DNA from 4 places in the Paenibacillus kribbensis genome. Region 4 is predicted to be linked to each of the others. Evidence: riboswitches for the same ligand, from Rfam matches in the RefSeq annotation. Region 4 holds a riboswitch; each other region holds the start of a gene.
The links. A riboswitch is a leader RNA that binds a small molecule or an ion and turns the genes downstream of it on or off. The one in region 4 is predicted to bind cyclic di-AMP.
Positions count from the first base shown of each region.

Region 1: another riboswitch for cyclic di-AMP. It lies ahead of B4V02_RS04965 (TrkH family potassium uptake protein); the one in region 4 lies ahead of B4V02_RS25080 (resuscitation-promoting factor).
Region 2: another riboswitch for cyclic di-AMP. It lies ahead of B4V02_RS24690 (C40 family peptidase); the one in region 4 lies ahead of B4V02_RS25080 (resuscitation-promoting factor).
Region 3: another riboswitch for cyclic di-AMP. It lies ahead of B4V02_RS18665 (hypothetical protein); the one in region 4 lies ahead of B4V02_RS25080 (resuscitation-promoting factor).

Region 1 covers NZ_CP020028.1:1,080,757-1,084,188, forward strand. Annotated here, with positions in the region: gene B4V02_RS04955 (CPBP family intramembrane glutamic endopeptidase) at 1-1,367, opposite strand, end outside; cyclic di-AMP (ydaO/yuaA leader) riboswitch at 1,629-1,778, shown strand; gene B4V02_RS04965 (TrkH family potassium uptake protein) at 1,977-3,317, shown strand; gene B4V02_RS04970 (potassium channel family protein) at 3,336-3,432, shown strand, end outside.
Region 2 covers NZ_CP020028.1:5,516,486-5,519,917, reverse strand. Annotated here, with positions in the region: gene B4V02_RS24705 (hypothetical protein) at 1-112, shown strand, start outside; gene B4V02_RS24700 (4a-hydroxytetrahydrobiopterin dehydratase) at 227-526, shown strand; gene B4V02_RS24695 (GNAT family N-acetyltransferase) at 620-1,126, opposite strand; gene B4V02_RS24690 (C40 family peptidase) at 1,354-1,854, opposite strand; cyclic di-AMP (ydaO/yuaA leader) riboswitch at 1,860-1,997, opposite strand; gene B4V02_RS24685 (hypothetical protein) at 2,242-3,069, opposite strand; gene B4V02_RS24680 (M1 family metallopeptidase) at 3,081-3,432, opposite strand, start outside.
Region 3 covers NZ_CP020028.1:4,194,198-4,197,629, reverse strand. Annotated here, with positions in the region: gene B4V02_RS18680 (urease accessory protein UreF) at 1-447, opposite strand, end outside; tRNA gene B4V02_RS18675 (tRNA-Leu) at 710-792, shown strand; gene B4V02_RS18670 (glutathione peroxidase) at 885-1,370, opposite strand; cyclic di-AMP (ydaO/yuaA leader) riboswitch at 1,836-2,008, shown strand; gene B4V02_RS18665 (hypothetical protein) at 2,124-2,519, shown strand; gene kdpF (K(+)-transporting ATPase subunit F) at 2,675-2,752, shown strand; gene kdpA (potassium-transporting ATPase subunit KdpA) at 2,894-3,432, shown strand, end outside.
Region 4 covers NZ_CP020028.1:5,624,491-5,627,922, forward strand. Annotated here, with positions in the region: gene rsmA (16S rRNA (adenine(1518)-N(6)/adenine(1519)-N(6))-dimethyltransferase RsmA) at 1-141, opposite strand, end outside; gene rnmV (ribonuclease M5) at 149-694, opposite strand; gene B4V02_RS25080 (resuscitation-promoting factor) at 842-1,990, opposite strand; cyclic di-AMP (ydaO/yuaA leader) riboswitch at 2,265-2,466, opposite strand; gene B4V02_RS25085 (TatD family hydrolase) at 2,668-3,432, opposite strand, start outside.

The DNA.
Region 1 (3,432 bases), 1.2 Mb from region 4:
GCGACAAAAGTGTTCCTCACTATTTTTTTCACCATCGGAATACCGAACAGACGGTATACGGCCTCCTCCCCAATACCAGCCATCCAGGCCATAATCGGCAATAACCATGGATAAGCCATATTGTAAGGAGATTGCGTGGCATCTGTTGTGGAGAACGTATTGAAGGTACGTTCCAGTACAAAGAACAAAATGGATTGTACTCCAAGTAAAATAAAGGCCCACAGGTAACCAACATACATACTGCGAAGCACATACAGCCCGTAGCCCGGCTCTTTGGCACGTGGCCATGCATTCAGTCCAACCTGACGCATAAGCCCGTCACCGCCGACCAGGGAGAAATAGAGTGCTACGGTCATAGCGAAGGAAACACCAACCTGGAAAACCATGAGAAATATAAGCATTCCCCGGCTGCCTGCTTCTGCTTGCAGTAAAGGCAGCATGTTCAAGGTCCCTGCCATAGTAGCAACAAAATACACAACGGACAAAACAATGCCGCGTACAAAGGAAGTGTGGCGTCGTGTGAGAGACGCGTAGACAATCGCGAGTACGGCCAATACGAAGGTAAACAAGGCATAACCCGCATAGGTCATCCAGTTGGCCCAGTAGGTTTGCTTTTTGACATAATCGGTATAGGACGATGGGGCAGAAAAGCTCTGTGTAAACGAGCGAACATCCCCATCTTCAAAAGTAAACGCCAGTGTAAGTACCGAGGAGCCGATTTGTTTTCCGTCCACGGTATACTTTAATCCACCCTCCCCTTCGTTGGTCACGAGCTTCAAGTCCGACGGCTTAAAGCCAAAGCGCTTGACCCATACAGAGGCTGCCTGCTCTTTTGCTTCAAGCGTCATGTCGCCCTCAGCCGCACGAACAAGCCTGCTGCGCGCTTGCTCATCCGTAGAAATATCGGCTTGTGCGTAATTGGTACTGGAGGTCATTCGTTTAAAGCTAACGACTTTGCCAGTCGATAAATCCACATGAATTTGCAATTTTCCCTTCGTGGAAGGATCTGGGATATCGACCCGAAAAGTTTCGTAAGGGTAGCTTTTTTTCCATGTACGGTCGTACTGTTGAAGCAGTTTTTCTCTGGATAAATAACCGTACAAATCCGTTTCAGCCTGATAGGTGACGACAGGCATTTCTGGCGGTGATTCTGTATAGCCCAGCTCGGAGCGAGCGAAGTCTAATGCGTGGTTAACCGCTTCTTGTTTGCTGATCGTCGCTGTGCTCATCAATGATTCTGGACTTGGATTGCTAAGCGAGGGAATCAGCAATTGAAAGATAAAAAAGCAAATCAGGCCAATCCCGCCCAACAAGCCTAATCTTTTGAAGTTGGCCGAGAGCACGACCGGTTTCCCGATAGGATTCATGAGTTTCCTCCTTAATCTGTAAATAAGTGCATCCATTAAAGATATCATACTGCACAGGTTCCCGCCAACACAGCTGTGATATTCATGAAAATGGAGTGAAAGCACCCTAAAGTTTCAATAAAATAAGATAAACTGCGATTAAACGCTGCCTATTCGCAAAATAAAGCCAAATTAACGTTTTTTAGACAAAATCGGTTTTGTGATCTGGATACAGAAGGATTATAATCTTGAGGCAATGCCTATAAAATCAATAGGTAACGCCATACATTTGAGCCGAATTTCCATAGGAAAACGGGGGAACCATTGTTACTGGGGTGAATTTTACAGCCGGTCTCGTACTGGACGTGTGAATAGGGCATACTGTGCTGCCCGAATCCGTCAGCTAACCTCGTAGGCTGTGACAGGGACCCAGTCAGGCACTCGGTTTTCCGGTGTCTTTTTTTGTGTATAAGTGTGAAAATAAAAGTTTGCTGAGTTAAGGACGCTGCGCGGTCCATTTGATCTTCCGATCGCTAACGCTTCTCCAGATTTAAATGGACCGCGTAGCGGGCTTACACCGTATTAAATCACTGTTTTTATAGTTTTAAGGAGTAGGAGAAGTGATGATTCATGAACCCCAATGCCGGCTGGCTTCGGCTTTCTCCACCGCGGATATTTGTTGCGGGCTTTGCCGTTATCATACTTATAGGTAGTTTATTGTTAATGCTGCCGATTTCCAATACAACGGGGAAGCCGCTTGCGTTTATAGACGCTTTGTTTACAGCGGCTTCCGCGACCTGTGTCACAGGACTTGTCGTTAAGGACACGGGGACTTTTTTTACAACCTTCGGTCAGGTGGTGATCGCTGCGCTCATTCAGGTCGGCGGTCTCGGTTTTATGACCATGGCAACCCTGATCGCGCTGGTGTTCAAGCGTCGCATCTCCTTGCGGGAGCGTCTCATTTTGCAGGAGGCGATGAATCAGACCTCTGTAGAGGGGATCATCGGCTTGATCCGTAAGGTGTTATTGTATTCACTGGTCATTGAGGGCGTGTGCGCTACGATATTTGCGGTTCGCTGGTCCTTTGACATGCCTGTAGGCAGGGCGATTTATTTTGGAATCTGGCATGCGATTTCCATGTTTAACAATGCTGGTTTCGATTTATTCGGTCACTTTCGCAGCCTGACAGGTTATGTATATGATCCCGTCGTTAATTTTACCGCTATGTTTTTGATTATCTCGGGAGGCATCGGCTTTGTGGTGATGTCGGATCTGGCAGAATATCGCAAACGTCAGAGACTGACCTTGCATACCAAGGTGGTACTTAGCATGACGGCTGCACTGATTGTAGTCGGTAGCCTTGTCATCTTTGTTTTCGAGTTTACGAATCCAAACACATTAGGCTCGCTCGATTGGGGAGGCAAGCTGCTGGGATCTTTATTCCAGTCGGTAACCCCTCGTACCGCTGGTGCTAATACGCTGGATATCGCAAGCCTGCGGCAGGCTACGCAGTTTTTCATCATTATACTGATGTTCATAGGGGCTTCCCCTGGCTCCACTGGTGGCGGGATTAAAACGACAACGTTCGCGCTACTCGTTGGAGCGGTGTTTTCTATGCTGCGAGGTCGGGAAGATATTGTATTGTTCAAGTATCGGCTTGCGCAAGCACGAATTTACAAGGCTTTGACCATTACTCTGTTGGGACTGTTGTTCGTGATTGGGGTAACGATGATTTTGTCTGCCACCGAAGATCATCATTTTCTGATGATTTTGTTTGAAACGGTGTCTGCCTTTGGAACGGTGGGATTGTCGATGGGGCTTACACCTGATTTGACCGTTGTTGGCAAGCTGGTGATTACTCTGACGATGTTTGCAGGTAGACTCGGACCGCTCACGCTGGCTTATGCACTTGGCCCCAAAAAGGGTAAGGAATTATATCGGCATCCGGAAGGCAAAATGATTATAGGATAGGGGAGTTTTCGAGTAGATATGAAAACGCAGCAGTTTGTAGTTATTGGCTTGGGACGGTTTGGCTCAAGCCTGGCTTTGCAATTGGTGGATATGGGGTGCGAGGTACTTGGCATCG
Region 2 (3,432 bases), 110 kb from region 4:
TACAGAGCCTGTCATTACTGTGGGCAGCGGCGTTGTGATCTATGAGCCAGAGCAGCACCGGATCTATGTTCTCATTGGAGATGAGGAGCTAACGTCGGTCCCTTTAATCTGAAGGCCATCTTATGGATTTATCAACGGGGCCGTGGTAATATGTACACCACTATATTGTAGTTTTGGCCGCATAAGCGGCTGAAAGGCTTCCGTATAAATGGGGAGGAGTCGTAATATGCCTTTTACACAAGAAGAGATTGAAGCACATCTGGAGAAATTGGAGGGCTGGGAACTGGAGGAAGGACGTTGGATCGTTCGGAAATATAATTTTTCCAGTTTTATGAAAGGGATTGCATTCGTGGATGAGGTTGCTGCTATATCTGAAGCATTCAATCATCATCCGTTTATTACGATTGATTACAAGACCGTGACTTTGCGTTTGACCTCATGGGATGATGGCGGTATTATGGCCGTGGATATTAAGGAAGCCCAACAATATAATGAAGCTTTTGAGAAAATGCGTAGCAGTCATTAAGCATGCAGTCATTAAGTCAGTAATGATCTGCTGGATGATGATAAAAGCGCCTTCGCTATACAACAGAGAAGTTGTATGCCGAAGGCGCTTTTATCATAGAGCCTGGCTCTGGTGGTCGGGCTGATATACCATACAATAAAATGGCTTTTTGCCATCCGGAGTCAGTCGTTCATAGGTATCTGTAAGCTCAAATCCAGCTGCCTTGTAGGCCCGGATGGCGCGCTCATTCCAGGTGAGCACCTCCAGATCAATTTCATTCTGCGGATTGCGCCGTCTGGCTTCCTCAGCAATCGCACGGACAAAATCGGAACCCCTGCCTTGTCCGCATCTGTCGGGATGCATTCCAAGACCCAGCCGGGTTACACCAACCATAGGGAAATATTGCGCAAATCCCGTCAGCTTGCCCTCCTCATCCAATACGGCAACATATTGCTCTTGGCGAAGTGTGGGATTCCCAAATTCGACTTCCAGCGCCTTCATTTGTTCCCAGGGCAGCCAGCCGTAGATATTGTAGGGTGGATCATAGCGCCATTCACAGATTGCAGCTGCCTGATGCTCGTCCATCGGTACGATCCGAAAGTTAGATATTGAGGCAGGCATGTCTTCACATCCTCCTTTTACAGGTACTTAAACTGTTAACAACAGATTGTAGACAAGTTACAGAGGAATGGCAAGCGTGTTTACTTTCTCGTTCGCTAAAATTGAAACCTTTTGAGATGTCAGTTCGTTAGTAATCATAATCATTGCTGATGTTGGGGACATAAAAAACCGCAATTCGATTCCGGCCAGAATCAAATTGCGGCTAAGGTTAGCTTGCTATGCGTCAGTTATTCTACATTGTCGTCATCAGGAGTTTCAGAAGCTACGGCGTGGTAAGCGTCAGTGCTCATGATTCTTTTTGCACCGACATAACGGTTAGCATAATAATTTTCGTTCAGTGAGCTAACTACTACACCACGTGAAGACGAGGAGTGAGCGAATTTCCCTTCACCTACGAAGATACCTACATGGGAAATGCCTCTTCCTGTTGTGTTAAAGAACACCAGATCTCCAGGTCTCATTTCATCGCGGGATACGGAAGATCCCATTTTGAATTGTGAACCAGATTGATGCGGCAGTTTAATTCCCAGTTTGTTAAATACATACATTGTGAAGCCGGAGCAATCGAATCCTTCGAGTGTAGTGCCTCCGCTTCTGTAGCTTGTTCCTTTGGCATCTTGGATGATCTGGTCCATCTTAGAGTCTGCATATGCACTGCCGCCACCGAATGTAAAAGATGTAAAGGCAATGGCAAGACCCATGGCTGCGATCGTTAGCTTCTTCTTCAAAAAAAATATACCCCTTCCAATGCCTGCGAGGTTAGCTTAAGGATTCGGTAGAAGGTTCCCCTATGACCACTCTGTTGCGAGATCAATTCACCCAAACTGGTTCCCCCGCTTCCCAGGTGCCAGGAATTAGGCTTAACTTATGATGTGCACCTTGGAGAGCGTATTCACTATAACGAGCTTTTGAGATAAAGGTTACAATAAAGATTACAAAGTTGTTACTATCAGTTCACTGCGACTATTGTAACAAAGTCCGCTGGCTTTGGCAAATGTTTCATCGCAAAAAGTTACAAAAAAAATCTGTCCCTGATATCTCAGGAACAGATTTTGTTAAAAGTATGCAGTTAGGTGCCGTTTGTGTAGGAATGAACAGAGATTTTTCGACAGAGCTCAGCTTCTGCTGGAAATATCGGTATGCCACAGCCGGTATTGAGAGCTGATGTGCCACAGTCTGACCAGACTGGTAACAAAATGATACGATTGCTGGAGAATGAGTGCCAGCATACCCGTCCAAATCATTGCTACGGTGCCGAATAGAGCGAAGACAAGCAGCACACAAGCACCCAGCAAAAATGATATGCCAATAGCTGGGACGATCTGGCGAAAAAAGGCGAGCAAGGACGACAGTATGGCGTGACCACCGACGGTGCCCAACTGCATGTACAGGATGCACTGCCGGATGAACCAGCCATATGCGATCCATCCGATGGCATATGGCAACATATGCAGAAGGTAAGAGGGAGATTGTAGCGCTCCTGCTACAATAGGGTAGAGCCTCGGCATCACCCAGATAGCGGGAAGCAGTAATAGTCCCAGCTCAATGATGTAATAAAGCAGCGATGACAAGCCATGGCGTTTCATTCCACGGAAGAAGGACAGGCTTTGCGGCTCGGTCGCATAGGTATGCAGACTTTGATATATTCCGGCTCTAATGAAGGGAGTGATCAGCATACGCAGCACCGTCGCTCCCAGTAGTACCCACAAGTATATATGCACTTCCCGGTTGTCCATGAGGGCAATTTGGCTTTCCATCCAGAACAAGGTCTTGCCCAACTCGTTATGCCCCTGATCGGGGTAGCGCAGCAGTAGCGGGATTACGGCGGATTGCACCAGCCTGTAGAGAAATATTCCCCACAGCAGCTGATACAGAAACAGAATAATGACAATATAAAATTGTATGCGCACAAGCGCCCAGCCTTCTTTTATAACCGTCCGCATCTATAGACACCTCACCATGACAGACTTCCAAGCAGTGTCTCCAACAGCTTGGTTACACTTATGCTCCAACGAGTTTGCTGCCTTTCGTTCAGTTCGGCCTTCAGGCTATTGTTGATATGCTTGTTCTCCAGCGCAATGGTATATAGCGGATCAACGGTCACGTATGAAACGGGAGAGGCGCTCTTGAGCCGATAAGTTGTGCTTTTACCCGCCCCGTCCCAGGCCTTGAATATCGTTGTCCCATCCTTGAAGGTAAATTGAACGGGGATTTTGGGATAATCCGCACCTTTTTTGCTCAGCGTCACGACCGCTTCATATCCTTTCTCCAGCTTGTGGTTCGTGATGCGATCCACCGAGAAGTCC
Region 3 (3,432 bases), 1.4 Mb from region 4:
GTGAATGGTCTGCTCCACATCATTTCCAAGGAGAAAGTTGATCCACGTATGAACGGTAGCGAGTGTGCCAATTGCGCTGTACTGAATGAGTATTGTTTCAAGCTGATCAAATTCAAGCCAAGGATACAGGGCTTTGGCAAGCTTGATCAGGCGCTGACCAGACAGGCGTGACTCTTTCGCGTGTTGCAGAGAGGAGCGTTGGGTATGCAGCATCTTATCAATAAGGGCGATACGCCAACCATCCTCCTGTTGAATGGCGACATACAGGCTTTTGATCGCCATACCGTCAAGCGTTGTGAATTGAGGATACAAGTCATTCCGCATGTAATGTTCCAGGTCTTGCATACAGGTCAAGCGTCCGTTATGGAATCGTTCCTCCAATCCATAAGAACGGGTGAAGCCGCCGACGGGTAGGGAAGGGTCCAACAATAATGCGTAATTTAGCAAGCGGTTGCCTTTGTGCAGGGTGGTTCGCCTCCTTGAATCGAAATATTGTGTTATATTATTTAACATATAAGTTGAGTTTATTTGAATACTTAAAGTATTATGTAATATATATTCACATTTATTTTGCTAAAATGTCAAATTAAATATTTTTATAGCTCTTATATGTTATTTAACATAACATAATAAATAATTATTAAATTTTGGTTTACAAATATAAGCTAAGGGAGTATAATAAATCTGTTGCCTCAAAACATTATGATTTGCGGTCGTGGTGGAATGGCAGACACGCTATCTTGAGGGGGTAGTGGGCGTACGCCCGTGGAGGTTCGAGTCCTCTCGACCGCATTATATGGAAGATACGGTTACAAATAGCAAAAATAAAAAAAGCATCCTGACACGTTTTGTGTGAAGGGATGCTTTTTTGTTTTAATCGAATCTTATTTTTCCTGCAAAAGCTTTTCAATATCTCCTGCCAGCTTATCCGGAGTTGTTTGTGGTGCATAGCGCTTAAATACGTTACCTTCGCGTGTGATTAAAAATTTCGTAAAATTCCACTTGATCGCTTTGGAGCCTAATACGCCTGGAGCTGTTTGGGTAAGGTAGCGAAATAAAGGGTGTGCCTGATCACCGTTGACATCTGTCTTGGCAAACATCGGAAAGGAAACTCCGTAGTTGATCTGGCAAAACTCCGAAATCTCCTCGCTGGAACCCGGCTCTTGCTTGGCAAATTGGTTGCTGGGAAATCCCAAAATTTCGAGCCCATGCTCATGATACTGGTCGTATAGCTCCTGTAGCGCTTTATATTGGGGAGTTAGCCCGCATTTACTGGCTGTGTTCACGATGAGCAGAACTTTCCCTTCATATATGGATAACGGGATTTCTTTTCCTTGCAGGGTTTTGGCACCATATTCATAAACGGTCATGGTATCCCTCCTAATTCGATATTCTACAATTAAATCGTAAGCAATTTTATGAAAGGTTGCAAGCCTACAATAGATGTAATGAGTTTTCTTAATACTGTAAAATCGTATTTTGTTCAAAACGGCAAATTGCGCTGCAAATGGAGCGAATTGCGGCGTTTCTCAGCGTAAAAGCAGGTTCAATCGGCGTTTATCTGGTGTATATAGCACATTTTCTTTCGCTTTTACAAAAAAAGGACAAAACTGCTCTCCTTACGCCAATATTGACATGCCTTTCATTTTCGAAAAGGTATGAAAAACCGAGATTAAAGGAGCTGGGAGAAGCATAGTCGTATTGTAAGCGTTATTATTGATCTTCTATGCTTAAAAGGACGATTTATAACCCCGTTGGTGAGCTTTACAGTGCTCCTTGCACGGGTGTATGATTCAAGACGTAATTTCAAATTAACAAGAATGAAGCAGCAACGAATTGTCTAATCGCTGAATTTTGCAGTTGCAAAAGCGGGGGAACCAATCGGGATGTATACGGCTTTGGAAGCCGTAATCTCATGGGGTGAATTTTCCGGCCAAGTGCCGGAAATAGGGCGACTCTCACGTCCAAATCCGACAGCTAACCTCGTAAGCGTACAGGGAGAGGCAACAAACCGCCGTGTGCAGCCATGGTTTATTTTATCATGGATATGTAAGAAGCCGGAGGAAAGCCTTTTTCCTTTGGCTTCTTTTTGTTGTCTTTTTATACCGGGAGAGGAGCTACTGATGGAAGGTCGGTTAATTATCGTCACTGCACCGAATGAAGCGGGCAGAAGTTTTGTGAAATTGCTTATGTTCAAAAAACTGGCGTTTGCGGTACTCACCAATAGCGCTCAGGAGGAACGACAGCTCAAAAAAATGGGTGTGGAGCACATTGTGCGCATCAATACGATGCAAGCGGGAAAATGGAATTTTCCCAAAAAAGAAATTGGTAGCGTGTATTTGTTCGAAAACAGTATGAATCTGACTTGCCGTTTCCTGCAAATATGCCGGCCACTGACATCGGATTTGATCTATGTCATCACGCACGGCTGTAATCCACAAGGAATTTATCGGGGATTAGGAGCGGATCATGTGATCTACACATTGAACGGAGAGGTGGGTTTTCTGCTGAACGGATAAGCGCTTATAACATAGTTATTGATCTGAGGACTGATACGGGAGGGCTTGAACATGATGGATATATACATGCTGCTCGTGCTGGCTGTGAGTTATGGAGCGATACTGCTATTTGTACGCTGGTGCAATGAGCAGACCTCTAAGGGAGGGCGAAGAGGATGATTGTTGTGCTTGTGCTCACGGCTATGGTGTTGGTGTATTTAATCTATGCGCTCCTGAACCCTGAAAAGTTTTAATCGCTATAAGAGGAAACGGGCAGGAACAGCAGATCCGGTATCACAGGTAGCGGGTTTGGCGCAAACGTGTGCACTCGCTTGCTGGTCTGGGTCAGGTCTGTTGTTCCACATGCGCAGGAGCATTTTAAGGAGGAATAGACGATGGAGCTGCTGCAAATTGGAATTGTGCTTGTCATATTGCTGCTCTTGGTAAAGCCAGTGGGCACCTATATGTATCATGTATTCTCAAATGAACCGAATCGGACGGATCGAATTTTCGGTGGAACGGAAAAGCTGATTTATAGGCTAGCAGGCTTGAAAAAGCTGGAGAATATGCGTTGGACTACGTATGTTATGAGCTTTCTCGCGACCAATGTCGTGCTTGTGGTCATCAGCTATGTGCTGCTGCGTTTGCAAGGAATGCTTCCCGGGAATCCGGCTGGAAACGGCAATATGGAAGCGTCATTGGCTTTTAACACGGTAATCAGCTTTATGACCAATACGAATCTCCAGCATTATAGCGGAGAAAGCGGACTTACGTATCTGACACAGATGGCGTTTGTCACGATGATGATGTTCACTTCGGCGGCTTCCGGTTTTGCTGTTGCTGCGGCTTTTATGAGAGGATTGACGCGGCGCGGTGAAGGAATGGGCAATTTTTTTCAGGATTTCATCAAGTCGATTATACGGATTTTCCTGCC
Region 4 (3,432 bases):
TCCGGCAGCACTCACGATCTTGTTCAGAATATTTTGATCAATCAGAAAATTTTGTCCCAAACTCTTTTTGAACGAAAAACCGTGCCGTTGAATAATTTCCTTCGTACGGCGCGGTGTTGCTATATCTTGAATCCCTGTCATACGGATATCACAATCCTTCACTTTCGATTTGCGCCAGCGCACTGGCGAATTCCTCACGGCTGATCTGAAATACAGCGAGCCGTTTATGCAGCTGCTTTCCGTTGCAATAGCCAATACCCAGTATATTGCCGAGCGCCATACGGCGTGCAGCAGCATTTGGGTGGGTGATCAGTCCGGCGTCAATCAAATCCGCCCACTCAATCAGTGGATCGGCTCCTTCCACCGTCGTATGTACTCGTGCGAGAGCGTGTCTGATGGCCTCTGGTGAAGCATTCTCCACCCCAATATCTCCTTTACGCGTCGCTTCCGCCTCGGGTATAAAGGCCTGCTTGCAGCCGGGTACCTTGGAGGCGATAATTTTGCGGATGCGCTCTCCTGCATGATCGGGATCAGTCAAAATAATGACACCCCGCCGCTCCTGCGCCAATGCAATTTTGCGCAGCGTCATTTTATTAATGGCAGAGCCGCCAGTTTCTATTGTGTCCGCTTCAACAGCACGACGAATAGCCACTGTATCATCCCGACCCTCGACCACGATCACTTCCTTGATCATTTTACGTTTCCCTCCACTGCTACACAGCATGCTATATTTATCTTTCCCTGCTTTTGAAAACAAAATAAGAAGAGGATATCCTCTTCTTAGCATGGCATAACTATGATGTTAATACTATCGCATTGCCCTGAACATACACAAGCCGTTTTAGTTGATTTCAGGCTTTACCGGTCCGATTACATATACGGTTTTACCGTGCTTGCGACCAAATTGGTTAGCCCGGCTCAAACTCTCATAATACACATCGATTTTGTGGCCTTTAATGGCGCCACCGGTATCCTCCGCACGGCGGAAGCCCACCCCTTCAATGTACACCCACCAACCGATTGGAATGATGCTTGGATCGACAGCGATGGTCCGTCCTTCCGTGACACGTGTACCGGAAGCCGTACGTGTACCAATACCCGGCTCCTGTGAGGAATACGCCGTCATGGATACGTTCTGCAATACTTTACTGTATTTAAAATCTACACCAGCTTTACGGACAGCATTGCCCGAACTCACCCGAGTTGCCTTAACGGCATCTTCCGGACTGACAGAAGCAGCCAGAACGACCGGTTTTTTCTTCGTTCCTACCGCAATTATCTTATCCACACGCTTCTGTGCAACTTCCTTGTTGACCAGCTGCTTGGATACCAATTTTCCGTCATGGTATACCTTCTGAACGTGCTGGACGACAACACCTGATTTACCGCTTTGGAGGACCCGATTATCGCCCTTATAGAGACTCGGATCGGACGTTTTGATGACCTGATAAGGCACCTGTTTCTTCTGTTCGACCTGCTGTTTCTTCACGCGGACGATTTTTATGTCCATGTTAGACGAAACAGAAGCATCGAGCGCAGGGTAAACCTTGTCATTTGACGATAATTTATAGCCCGAAGTGCGAATGGCACCCTCTACTGTATTTTCTGTTGTGTACAGCTTTTTCGTCTCATTGCCTGAGGTCACTTTAACTTGATTGGCACGTTTGATGATTACGCGATCCCCATCCTGTATGGCTCCGTTCAGCGGCATAGAAATCGTATCATGCGGCTGCAGTGAGATGGAATGCTCATTGAGCAAATCCTGGAGCTTGGATTCCCGGGTTTCTACCGCAGATGCCTTACCATTGATGACAAAAAAGACCTGTTTCTTGGATTGAGTGTACACCAGAATTGAAATCATAATCGTTAGTGCAATTAGAAAAATAGCGACCAAAGCAGCCTGGCGCACATTTTCCTTCTTCCAACGTAATACGTAAGACATGCTGGATGAGCGTGACTCATGGGTCTCCTCTTTTTGGAAAATGCCCATTTCCTCCGTCCTCCTTACATAGCCCGCCGTCTAGAGTAAGACATAGTTGAGATTTGACGTGACTATAACAGATTTTCTACAAGACAAGCCCGTAATGCGACTGTCCTGCACCATGTACCCGTCTTCGCGGCATGCTGTCCTCCCCTGTTTAACCACAGTATGATGACAGATTTTCTTTTATTCACAAACAAAAAAAGCCAGAGAAAGAGACTAGAGAGCTCTTTCGTGGCTTCCAGCATGTAGTGAATATGCGGAAAAATCATGCACGAGATGGCTTCTCTCTTGTTTACGCTTACGGGGTTAGCTGTCGGGTTCGGACGTAGAGAGTCGCCCTAGCTTGGGTCAACCGCTCATGGCGGTCGCCTTCACATTCACCCCGAAGACCCAGAAAGAAATCGAAATATGGCTTGACGGACTTGCAGTAAGCCATACCGGTTCCCCCGTTCCCTGTAAAAGGGACTCAGCGAGACTGGTTCATGAAATGACTTGTTGGAGTTTACATTAAATCAACAATTCACTGAAAAGATGATATCCTGTTTCTATGCATGTTGTAAAGCGGGTTTCAAGTACATTTTCCAAAATATTCGGTTAAAATATTGTAATATTCTCGAGTTTCCTGCAACAAATTCATGATTAGCTCCGTCTATCTCATTATTTTGGTTGGTTTCTTCTCTTTCTCATCTGATGTCAAATCGTTCCAAGGCATTTTGGGTCGTTATGGACACCAATTCCTCCACTGTGATCCCCTTGATTTGGGCGGCAGCCTCTGCCACCAGTCTCACATGTGCAGCCTCATTTCGTTTTCCACGAAATGGATGAGGTGTCAGATAAGGTGCGTCCGTTTCAATGAGCAGACGATCCATCGGAACCTGTGCAAGCACCTCTTTGGGCTGCTTTGCATTTTTGAACGTAATTGGCCCACCGAAGGAAAGGTGAAAGCCCATATCCAGCACCATTTTAGCTGTCTCCCAGCTTCCGGAGAAGGAGTGCATGACTCCGCCAACCTCGCTCGCTTTTTCCTCGCGTAAAATCTTAATAATATCTTCATGCGCATCCCGGTTATGGACAACAATGGGCATATTCAGCTCCCGAGCCAGACCAATTTGATTCCGAAGTACCCGGTGCTGTACATCCTTCGGTGATGTATCCCAATAGTAATCCAGACCAATCTCCCCGATGGCTACAACTTTTTTGTGACTGCATAACGATGCAATCCACTCCAGGTCGCCCTCCTGCATCGTAATGGCATCTACAGGATGCCATCCGACTGCCGCATACATAAAATCATACGTCTCGGCCAATTTCATCGTGGATGGAATCGTCTCACGATTAAATCCGATATTAATCATCCGGGTTACTCCCGATTCGACAGCACGCGCTATAACTTCTTCACGGTCTTCGTCAAATTGCGGCGCATCCAAGTGAGTATGAGTGTCGAATAA